DNA from 3 places in the Streptomyces sp. NPDC097107 genome. Region 3 is predicted to be linked to each of the others. Evidence: predicted binding sites of a transcription regulator. Region 3 holds the regulator's gene; each other region holds the start of a gene.
The links. The regulator HrcA, encoded in region 3, represses chaperone genes, less so after heat shock. The targets are predictions, from matches to a motif close to TTNGCACTCNGNNNNNCNGAGTGCNAA.
Positions count from the first base shown of each region.

Region 1: a site for HrcA is predicted at 1,721-1,747, ahead of groL (chaperonin GroEL). Genes of this name have one in related genera too.
Region 2: a site for HrcA is predicted at 1,147-1,173, ahead of groES (co-chaperone GroES). Genes of this name have one in related genera too.

Region 1 covers NZ_JBIWEF010000004.1:161,464-164,735, reverse strand. Annotated here, with positions in the region: gene groL (chaperonin GroEL) at 1-1,558, opposite strand, end outside; gene ACIQ1J_RS10910 (cold-shock protein) at 1,852-2,055, opposite strand; gene ACIQ1J_RS10905 (MoaD/ThiS family protein) at 2,494-2,769, opposite strand; gene thrC (threonine synthase) at 2,766-3,272, opposite strand, start outside.
Region 2 covers NZ_JBIWEF010000011.1:182,183-185,454, reverse strand. Annotated here, with positions in the region: gene ACIQ1J_RS26015 (polysaccharide deacetylase family protein) at 1-268, shown strand, start outside; gene ACIQ1J_RS26010 (polysaccharide deacetylase family protein) at 265-984, shown strand; gene groES (co-chaperone GroES) at 1,320-1,628, shown strand; gene groL (chaperonin GroEL) at 1,747-3,272, shown strand, end outside.
Region 3 covers NZ_JBIWEF010000013.1:177,355-180,626, reverse strand. Annotated here, with positions in the region: gene dnaJ (molecular chaperone DnaJ) at 164-1,300, opposite strand; gene hrcA (heat-inducible transcriptional repressor HrcA) at 1,301-2,317, opposite strand; gene ACIQ1J_RS28640 (MBL fold metallo-hydrolase) at 2,509-3,243, shown strand.

The DNA of each region.
Region 1 (3,272 bases), on a different contig from region 3:
CGGCGATGACGGCCTCGGTGGTGAGGAACAGCGCGGCGATGGAGGCGGCGTTCTGCAGGGCAGAGCGCGTCACCTTCGCCGGGTCGATGATGCCTTCGGCGATCATGTCGACGTACTCACCGGTCGCGGCGTTCAGGCCGTGGCCGACGGTCAGGTTGCGGACCTTCTCCACGACGACGCCGCCCTCGAGACCACCGTTGACGGCGATCTGCTTCAGCGGGGCCTCCAGGGCGAGCTTCACGGCGTTGGCGCCGGTCGCCTCGTCACCCGTCAGCTCCAGCTTCTCGAAGACCTGGGAGGCCTGGAGCAGGGCCACGCCACCACCGGCGACGATGCCCTCCTCGACGGCCGCCTTCGCGTTGCGAACGGCGTCCTCGATGCGGTGCTTGCGCTCCTTGAGCTCGACCTCGGTGGCGGCACCGGCCTTGATGACGGCCACGCCGCCGGCCAGCTTCGCCAGGCGCTCCTGGAGCTTCTCGCGGTCGTAGTCCGAGTCGCTGTTCTCGATCTCGGCGCGGATCTGGTTGACCCGGCCCTGGACCTGGTCGGCCGAGCCGGCGCCGTCCACGATCGTGGTCTCGTCCTTGGTGATGACGACCTTGCGCGCGCTGCCCAGGAGGTCGAGCGTGGCGTTCTCCAGCTTGAGGCCGACCTCCTCGGAGATCACCTCGCCGCCGGTGAGGATGCCGATGTCCTGGAGCATCGCCTTGCGGCGGTCGCCGAAGCCCGGGGCCTTGACGGCGACGGACTTGAAGGTGCCGCGGATCTTGTTGACGACCAGGGTCGACAGGGCCTCGCCCTCGACGTCCTCGGCGATGATCAGCAGCGGCTTGCCCGACTGCATGACCTTCTCCAGGAGCGGCAGCAGGTCCTTGACGTTGCCGATCTTGGAGTTGGCGATCAGGATGTACGGGTCGTCGAGCGACGCCTCCATACGCTCCATGTCGGTGGCGAAGTACGCCGAGATGTAGCCCTTGTCGAAGCGCATACCCTCGGTGAGCTCCAGCTCCAGACCGAAGGTCTGGGACTCCTCGACGGTGATGACGCCTTCCTTGCCGACCTTGTCCATGGCCTCGGCGATGAGCTCGCCGATCTGGGTGTCGGCGGCGGAGATGGAGGCCGTGGAGGCGATCTGCTCCTTGGTCTCGACGTCCTTCGCCTGCTCGAGCAGGGCGGCGGAGACGGCCTCGACGGCCTTCTCGATACCGCGCTTCAGGGCCATCGGGTTGGCACCGGCGGCGACGTTGCGCAGGCCTTCCTTGACCAGGGCCTGGGCGAGAACGGTCGCGGTGGTCGTACCGTCACCGGCGACGTCGTCCGTCTTCTTGGCGACTTCCTTGACCAGCTCGGCGCCGATCTTCTCGTACGGGTCCTCGAGCTCGATCTCCTTGGCGATGGAGACACCATCGTTGGTGATCGTGGGGGCGCCCCACTTCTTCTCGAGGACGACGTTGCGGCCCTTGGGGCCGAGCGTCACCTTGACGGCGTCCGCGAGCTGGTTCATGCCGCGCTCGAGGCCGCGCCGTGCCTCCTCGTCGAACGCGATGATCTTGGCCATGTGAAGTGGTCCCTCCAGGACTGGGGGTGATTCCTTCGGACCGCGCCCGCGCCCGCGACGGACGGCTCGCCTGCCTCGTGGTTCCTTCCCCACCCGGCCTGCGGGCCTCACCGACCCGGTCCTTCGTTGTCACTCTCACCTTCAGAGTGCTAACGCCAATGATTAGCACTCGACCCCTCCGAGTGCAAGCGCCTCTCGGGGATCGGCGCGGGTTCCGGGCAGACCGAAGGGCCCGCACCCCATGGGGTGCGGGCCCTTCGGAGAAGACCGCTGACTTGCCGTGGTCGCGCGTCTCAGGCGCTGAGGCGAACCATGTCGGCCTGCGGGCCCTTCTGACCCTGCGAGATCTCGAACTCGACCCGCTGGCCTTCTTCGAGGGTGCGGTAGCCGTCCATCTGAATCGCGCTGTAGTGGACGAAAACATCCGCACCACCGTCGACCGCGATGAAGCCGTACCCCTTCTCCGCGTTGAACCACTTGACGGTGCCCTGAGCCATGCCTAACTCCCCTATTACTGGCCCTTGCACAGATCCGCACTTCGCGGACCCGGGTCAGACCTCACCCCCCACGACCGGGGGCGTGCGCCGGAACGCGTCGACCGCGGCTGAATGTATCTGTCCAACTGCCGTCTGCAACAGGTCAATCGGACGAGAAATCTGGACGCACCCGGTCCGGAATGTGGCAAGAATTCGCCTGAATTCGGGTCAAGTCGGGGCACACAAAAGGAACAAAAGCCGCGAAACACGCCCACACTTTGGCTACATCTGGTCGGACGGGCGGCAGGGATTCCGGGTTCCCGATCTTCCGATCGGGAGCGCGTTCCCCAACTCTACCGCGCTCAACCACATGGAATTGCCCCCTCCGCTTCTCTCACGGAGGGGGCAATTCGATGAACGGAGCGTTACCGCAATTACCGGAGGTAATCGAGGGGCGGGTCAGCCGCCGGCGACCGCCGGGATGATGGAGACGCCGGCGCCCTCCGGGGTCGCGGTCTCCAGGCCCTGCTCGAAGCGGACGTCGTCGTCGTTGACGTAGACGTTGACGAAGCGACGCAGCTTCCCCTGGTCGTCCAGGACACGGGCGGCGATACCGGTGTGGTTCTTCTCCAGGTCGGCGATGACCTCACCGAGGTTCGCGCCGTCGGCGGCGACCTCGGCCTTGCCGCCGGTGTAGGTGCGCAGGATGGTCGGGATGCGAACGGTCACGCTCATGCGAGGCCAGCCTCTCGGAAGGAGTCCAGGTTCGGGCGGATGGTGGCGGTGAGGCCGGTGCCGGCCACCGCGTCGAGGGTCTTCAGGCCGTCGCCGGTGTTGAGGACGACGGTGGTGAGGGACGGGTCCAGGACGCCGTCCTCGATCAGCTTCTTCGTGACGCCGACCGTCACGCCGCCCGCCGTCTCCGCGAAGATGCCCTCCGTGCGGGCCAGCAGCTTGATCGCGTCCACGACCTGCTCGTCGGTCACGTCCTCCACGGCGCCGCCGGTGCGGCGCGCGATGTCGAGGACGTAGGGGCCGTCGGCCGGGTTGCCGATCGCCAGGGACTTGGCGATGGTGTCCGGCTTCTGCGGGCGTACGACGTCGTGGCCGGCCTTGTACGCGGTGGACACCGGCGAGCAGCCCTCGGCCTGGGCGCCGAAGATCTTGTACGGCTTGTCCTCGACCAGACCGAGCTTGATCAGCTCCTGAAGACCCTTGTCGATCTTCGTGAGCTGGGA
Region 2 (3,272 bases), on a different contig from region 3:
CCCGCCCTACGGCAACTACAACCGCGACACCCTGCGCGCCGCCAAGGCCTGCGGGATCGAGTACGCCCCGATCTGGAACGAGGAGGTCTTCGCCGACCACTGGGACTACCGCGAGTGGGACCGGGAGATCCACCCCGGCGACATCGTCCTCACCCACTTCCGGGGCGCGGACGACTGGGGCGGCACCATGCGCGACATGGCCCGCGAGTTCCTCGACAAGGTCACCGCCGAGGGATACGCCGTGGCCCGGCTGGAGGACTACCTGTGAGGCGCGGGCGGTTCCGGCCGGCCGGGGCCGCCCTGGCAGCCGTACTGCTCACCGGCTGCGCCCAGTTCGCCGGCCCCGCGCAGCAGCCGGCGGCCGGTGAGCCCGCTCAGGGCGGCGACCGGGGGCAGAACCTGCCGCCCGTCGTGGACCACGTCCGCACCACGGACCGGGTCGTCTTCCTCACCTTCGACGACAGTGCCGAGCGGGACCCGCGCTTCGCCGACCTGGTCCGCGAACGGCGGCTCCCCGTCACCCTGTTCCTCACCGACACCGTCGCCGGCCCCGCGTACGGCCACTTCGCCCGGCTCCGCTCGGTCGGCGCGAGCCTGCAGAACCACACCCTGGACCACCGCTCCCTGCGCGGCCTGCCCTACGTCGGCCAGCGCGCCGAGATCTGCGGTCAGCAGACCAAGCTCAGGTCCCGTTTCGGCGTCCGTCCTCACCTCTTCCGCCCGCCCTACGGCACGTACGACACCACGACCCTGCGCGCCGCCGCCGACTGCGGTGTCGCGGCGGTCGTCCTGTGGCGGGCGGCCCTGGACGCCGGCGGCGACCTGGCCTACACCCGCGGCGAACACCGCCTCCACCCCGGCGACATCGTGTCCGTCGACCCGGACCACCCGACGGGCCTGGGCCTGAGCACCCGCACGGAACGTTTGCTGGAGACGATCGAGGAGCAGGGGCTCAGGGTGGGACGCCTGAGCGACTACCTCTGACGTCCTGCGCCGAGGTCACGCGCCGAGGTCACGCGCCGAGGTCACGCGCCGAGGTCCTGCGCCGAGGTCCTGCGCCGAGGTCCTGCGCTGACTTCTTGATGCCGGGGCGGCGGCCTCCGGGCCCCCCGCTTCCCGCCGAAATACCCCGACGCGCCGTCGGCATTGGCACTCCGCTTGACCGAGTGCTAATCGCGGTCATAGTCTCAGACCTGGCACTCCCCACTGGAGAGTGCCAACTACGCGACGGGCAGGTCCGGCACCCGCGACGACGGATCCACCTGGTCGCCACCTCAGACAGTTAACCCCGTGAGATCTCCGAAGGGGGAGGTCGGATCGTGACGACCACCAGCTCCAAGGTTGCCATCAAGCCGCTCGAGGACCGCATTGTGGTCCAGCCGCTCGACGCCGAGCAGACCACGGCTTCAGGCCTGGTCATTCCGGACACGGCCAAGGAGAAGCCCCAGGAGGGCGTCGTCCTGGCCGTCGGCCCGGGCCGCTTCGAGGACGGCAACCGTCTTCCGCTCGACGTCAGCGTCGGCGACGTCGTGCTCTACAGCAAGTACGGCGGCACCGAGGTGAAGTACAACGGCGAGGAGTACCTCGTCCTCTCGGCCCGCGACGTGCTCGCGATCGTCGAGAAGTAGTTCACCGAAGCACCTTGCTTCCCAGCTGCGCCCCTGGCTCCCGCGTCCATAAAAAGCCGGGTGTCGGGGGCGCAGTGCCGTATAACCCCAAGATTTCCGGAAGAGGGCTCACGCTCCCATGGCGAAGATCCTGAAGTTCGACGAGGACGCCCGTCGCGCCCTCGAGCGCGGCGTCAACAAGCTCGCCGACACGGTGAAGGTGACGATCGGCCCCAAGGGCCGCAACGTCGTCATCGACAAGAAGTTCGGCGCCCCGACCATCACCAACGACGGTGTCACGATCGCCCGCGAGGTCGAGATCGATGACCCGTACGAGAACCTCGGCGCCCAGCTGGTGAAGGAGGTGGCGACCAAGACCAACGACATCGCGGGTGACGGCACCACCACCGCCACCGTGCTGGCCCAGGCGCTGGTCCGCGAGGGCCTGAAGAACGTCGCCGCCGGCGCCTCCCCGGCGCTGCTGAAGAAGGGCATCGACGCGGCCGTCGCCGCCGTGTCCGAGGACCTCCTCGCCACCGCCCGCCCGATCGACGAGAAGTCCGACATCGCCGCCGTGGCCGCGCTGTCCGCCCAGGACCAGCAGGTCGGCGAGCTGATCGCCGAGGCGATGGACAAGGTCGGCAAGGACGGTGTCATCACCGTCGAGGAGTCCAACACCTTCGGTCTGGAGCTGGACTTCACCGAGGGCATGGCCTTCGACAAGGGCTACCTGTCGCCGTACTTCGTGACGGACCAGGAGCGCATGGAGGCCGTCCTCGAGGACCCGTACATCCTCATCAACCAGGGCAAGATCTCCTCCATCGCGGACATGCTGCCGCTGCTGGAGAAGGTCATCCAGGCCAACGCCTCGAAGCCGCTGCTGATCATCGCCGAGGACCTGGAGGGCGAGGCGCTCTCCACCCTCGTCGTGAACAAGATCCGCGGCACGTTCAACGCGGTGGCCGTCAAGGCCCCCGGCTTCGGCGACCGCCGCAAGGCGATGCTGCAGGACATGGCCGTCCTCACCGGCGCCACGGTCATCTCCGAGGAGGTCGGCCTCAAGCTCGACCAGGTCGGCCTGGAGGTGCTCGGCACCGCCCGTCGCATCACCGTCACCAAGGACGACACCACGATCGTCGACGGTGCCGGCAAGCGTGACGAGGTCCAGGGCCGCATCGCCCAGATCAAGGCCGAGATCGAGAACACGGACTCCGACTGGGACCGCGAGAAGCTCCAGGAGCGCCTCGCGAAGCTGGCCGGCGGCGTGTGCGTGATCAAGGTCGGCGCCGCCACCGAGGTGGAGCTGAAGGAGCGCAAGCACCGTCTGGAGGACGCCATCTCCGCGACCCGCGCCGCGGTCGAGGAGGGCATCGTCTCCGGTGGTGGCTCCGCGCTGGTCCACGCCGTCAAGGTCCTCGAGGGCAACCTCGGCAAGACCGGCGACGAGGCCACCGGTGTCGCGGTCGTCCGCAAGGCCGCCGTCGAGCCGCTGCGCTGGATCGCCGAGAACGCCGGCCTGGAGGGCTACGTCATCACCTCCAAGGTCGCCGAGCTCGACAAGGGCCAGGGCTTCAACGCCGCCACCGGCGAGTACGGCGACCTGGTCAAGGCCGGCGTCATCGACCCGGTGAAGGTCACCCGCTCGGCCCTGGAGAACGCCGCCTC
Region 3 (3,272 bases):
CGTGACCGGTGCCCGTCAGCGCCCGTTGAAGGCGTCCTTCAGCCGCGAGAACAGCCCCTGCTGCCCGGGCTGACAGCGCCCACCCGGGGGAACGACCCCCGGACCCCCGGCAGACCCCCGAGCACCACGCCGACAAGCAGGCACGACCCTCGGGACCACCACGTCAGCGCCCGTTGAAGGCGTCCTTCAGCCGCGAGAAGAGCCCTTGCTGCCCGGGCTGGAACTGCCCCGTCGGGCGCTCCTCGCCACGCAGCGCGGCCAGCTCGCGCAGCAGGCGCTCCTGCTCGGGGTCGAGCTTGCTCGGGGTCAGGACCTCGACGTGGACGATGAGGTCGCCCCGGCCGCCGCCGCGCAGGTGGGTGACGCCGCGGCCGTGCAGCGGGATCGACTGGCCGGACTGGGTGCCCGGGCGGATGTCGACCTCCTCCATGCCGTCGAGCGTCTCCAGCGGCACCTTCGTGCCGAGGGCCGCCGCCGTCATCGGGAGGGTGACCGTGCAGTGCAGGTCGTCGCCGCGCCGCTGGAAGGTCGAGTGGGGCAGCTCGTGGATCTCGACGTACAGGTCACCGGCGGGACCGCCGCCGGGGCCGACCTCGCCCTCGCCCGCGAGCTGGATCCGGGTGCCGTTGTCGACACCGGCCGGGATCTTCACGGTCAGGGTGCGCCGGGAGCGGACCCGGCCGTCGCCCGCGCACTCGGGGCACGGGGTCGGGACCACGGTGCCGAAGCCCTGGCACTGCGGGCAGGGGCGCGAGGTCATGACCTGGCCCAGGAAGGACCGGGTGACCTGCGAGACCTCGCCGCGGCCGCGGCACATGTCACACGTCTGGGCCGACGTGCCGGGGGCCGCGCCCTCGCCGTTGCAGGTGTTGCAGACGACCGCGGTGTCGACCTGGATGTCCTTGGTCGTACCGAAGGCCGCCTCGTCCAGCTCGACCTCGATGCGGATCATCGCGTCCTGGCCCCGGCGGGTGCGCGAGCGCGGCCCGCGCTGCGACGCCGTACCGAAGAACGCGTCCATGATGTCCGAGAAGTTCCCGAAGCCACCCGCGCCGAAGCCGCCCGCGCCACCGCCGGCGGCCTGCGAGAGGGGGTCGCCGCCGAGGTCGTAGACCTGCTTCTTCTGCGGGTCCGACAGCACCTCGTAGGCGGCGTTGATCTCCTTGAACCGCTCCTGGGTCTTCGGATCGGGGTTGACGTCCGGGTGCAGCTCGCGGGCGAGCCTCCGGAACGCCTTCTTGATCTCGTCCTGGGAAGCGTCGCGGCGCACGCCGAGTACGGCGTAGTAGTCCGTGGCCACCTACGACTCCGCCAGGATCTGTCCGACGTACCGTGCCACTGCGCGTACCGCTCCCATCGTTCCCGGGTAGTCCATGCGGGTCGGTCCGACCACGCCGAGCTTGGCAACCGCCTCGCCGCCCGAACCGTAGCCCACCGACACGACGGACGTGGAGTTGAGTCCTTCGTGGGCGTTCTCATGACCGATACGGACGGTCACGCCCGGATCCTTCGCCTCGCCGAGCAGCTTGAGGAGCACGACCTGCTCCTCCAGCGCCTCGAGGACGGGTCGGATCACCAAGGGGAAGTCGTGCCCGAAGCGGGTCAGATTGGCGGTGCCGCCGATCATCAACCGCTCCTCGTTCTCCTCGACCAGCGTCTCCAGGAGAGTGGAGAGCACGGTGGAGACCGTACCGCGATCCTCGGACCCGAAGGCCTCCGCCAGATCCTCCACCAGGCTCGGCACGTCCGAGAAACGGCGCCCGGCGACCCGGCTGTTGAGCCGCGCGCGCAGGTCCGCGAGGGACGCCTCGCCGAACGGCGCCGGGCAGTCGACCATCCGCTGCTCGACCCGGCCGGTGTCCGTGATCAGCACGAGCATCAGCCGCGCGGGCGCCAGGGAGAGCAACTCCACGTGCCGCACGGTCGAGCGGGTCAGCGACGGATACTGCACGACGGCGACCTGCCGGGTCAGCTGCGCGAGCAGCCGCACCGTGCGGGCCACCACGTCGTCGAGGTCGACGGCGCCCTCCAGGAAGCTCTGGATGGCGCGCCGCTCGGGCGGGGTCATCGGCTTGACGCCGGCCAGCTTGTCGACGAAGAGCCGGTAGCCCTTGTCGGTCGGGATGCGCCCGGCGCTGGTGTGCGGCTGGGCGATGAACCCCTCGTCCTCCAGGGCCGCCATGTCATTGCGCACGGTGGCCGGGGAGACGCCGAGGTTGTGCCGCTCCGTGAGGGCCTTGGAACCGACCGGTTCCTCGGTGCCGACGTAGTCCTGGACGATGGCGCGCAGCACCTGGAGCCTGCGTTCACTGAGCACTCGCGCACACCTCCCGAAGTCGTCCGCCCGGCGTTTTGCCTGTCTTCGTCTGTCTCACGGTCCGTCCCTGGCACTCACAGCGTGCGAGTGCCAGACTTCCCCGGCCCAGTGTACGGCCGTGGGGTACGCCCCCGGCAAGGCCGGGGCCGCGCCGCCGTGAACGGAGGTGTCGCATCGCTAGCGTCGTCGTCGTGACGGTGACTTGGGAAGACCTGGGATGGGAGCGGCTGGCGGCCGGGGTGGGGCGGCGCCGGCTGCCGGTGTGGGACTGCACCGCGGGGCTGGTCGTCGGCGCCGGCGCGGCCCTGGTGGTGGACGCGGGGTCCAGCCTCGGCGAGGGCGCCCGGGTGCGCGCCCAGGCGCGGGATCTCGCCGGTCACCGTGTGACACATCTCGCGCTGACCCACCCGCACTTCGACCACGTCTTCGGCGCCGCCGCGTTCGCGGGCGCGGAGGTCTACGGCGCGGTGGGCGCGGACGCGGTGTTCGCGCGGGGCGGACACGGACGGGAGGCGCTGCGCTCGGACGCGGTGGCGGAAGGACTGGACCCGCGGCGGGCAAAGGAGGCGGCCGACGCGCTCGTCCGCGTCCGCCACGAGGTCTGCGGCGAGTGGACGCTCGACCTGGGCGGCGGCCGGCAGGTGCTGCTCGCCGACGTGGGCCCGGGGCACACCGGCCACGACCTCGCGGTGCTGGTGCCGGGCGACCCCGAGGTCGTCTTCTGCGGCGACCTGGTCGAGGAGTCCGGTGAGCCGCAGGCGGGCCCCGACGCCGTGCCGTCGCACTGGCCCGCCGCCCTGGACCGGCTGCTCGACCTGGGCGGCGAGGACGCGCTGTACGTCCCCGGTCACGGTGCGGTGGTGGACGCGGCGTTCGTCAGGGCCCAACGGGACGCGCTGGCCGCCCGCTTCGGCGTGTCGCGCTGATCACGGCGCGGCCGCTCCTCGTATCGTCA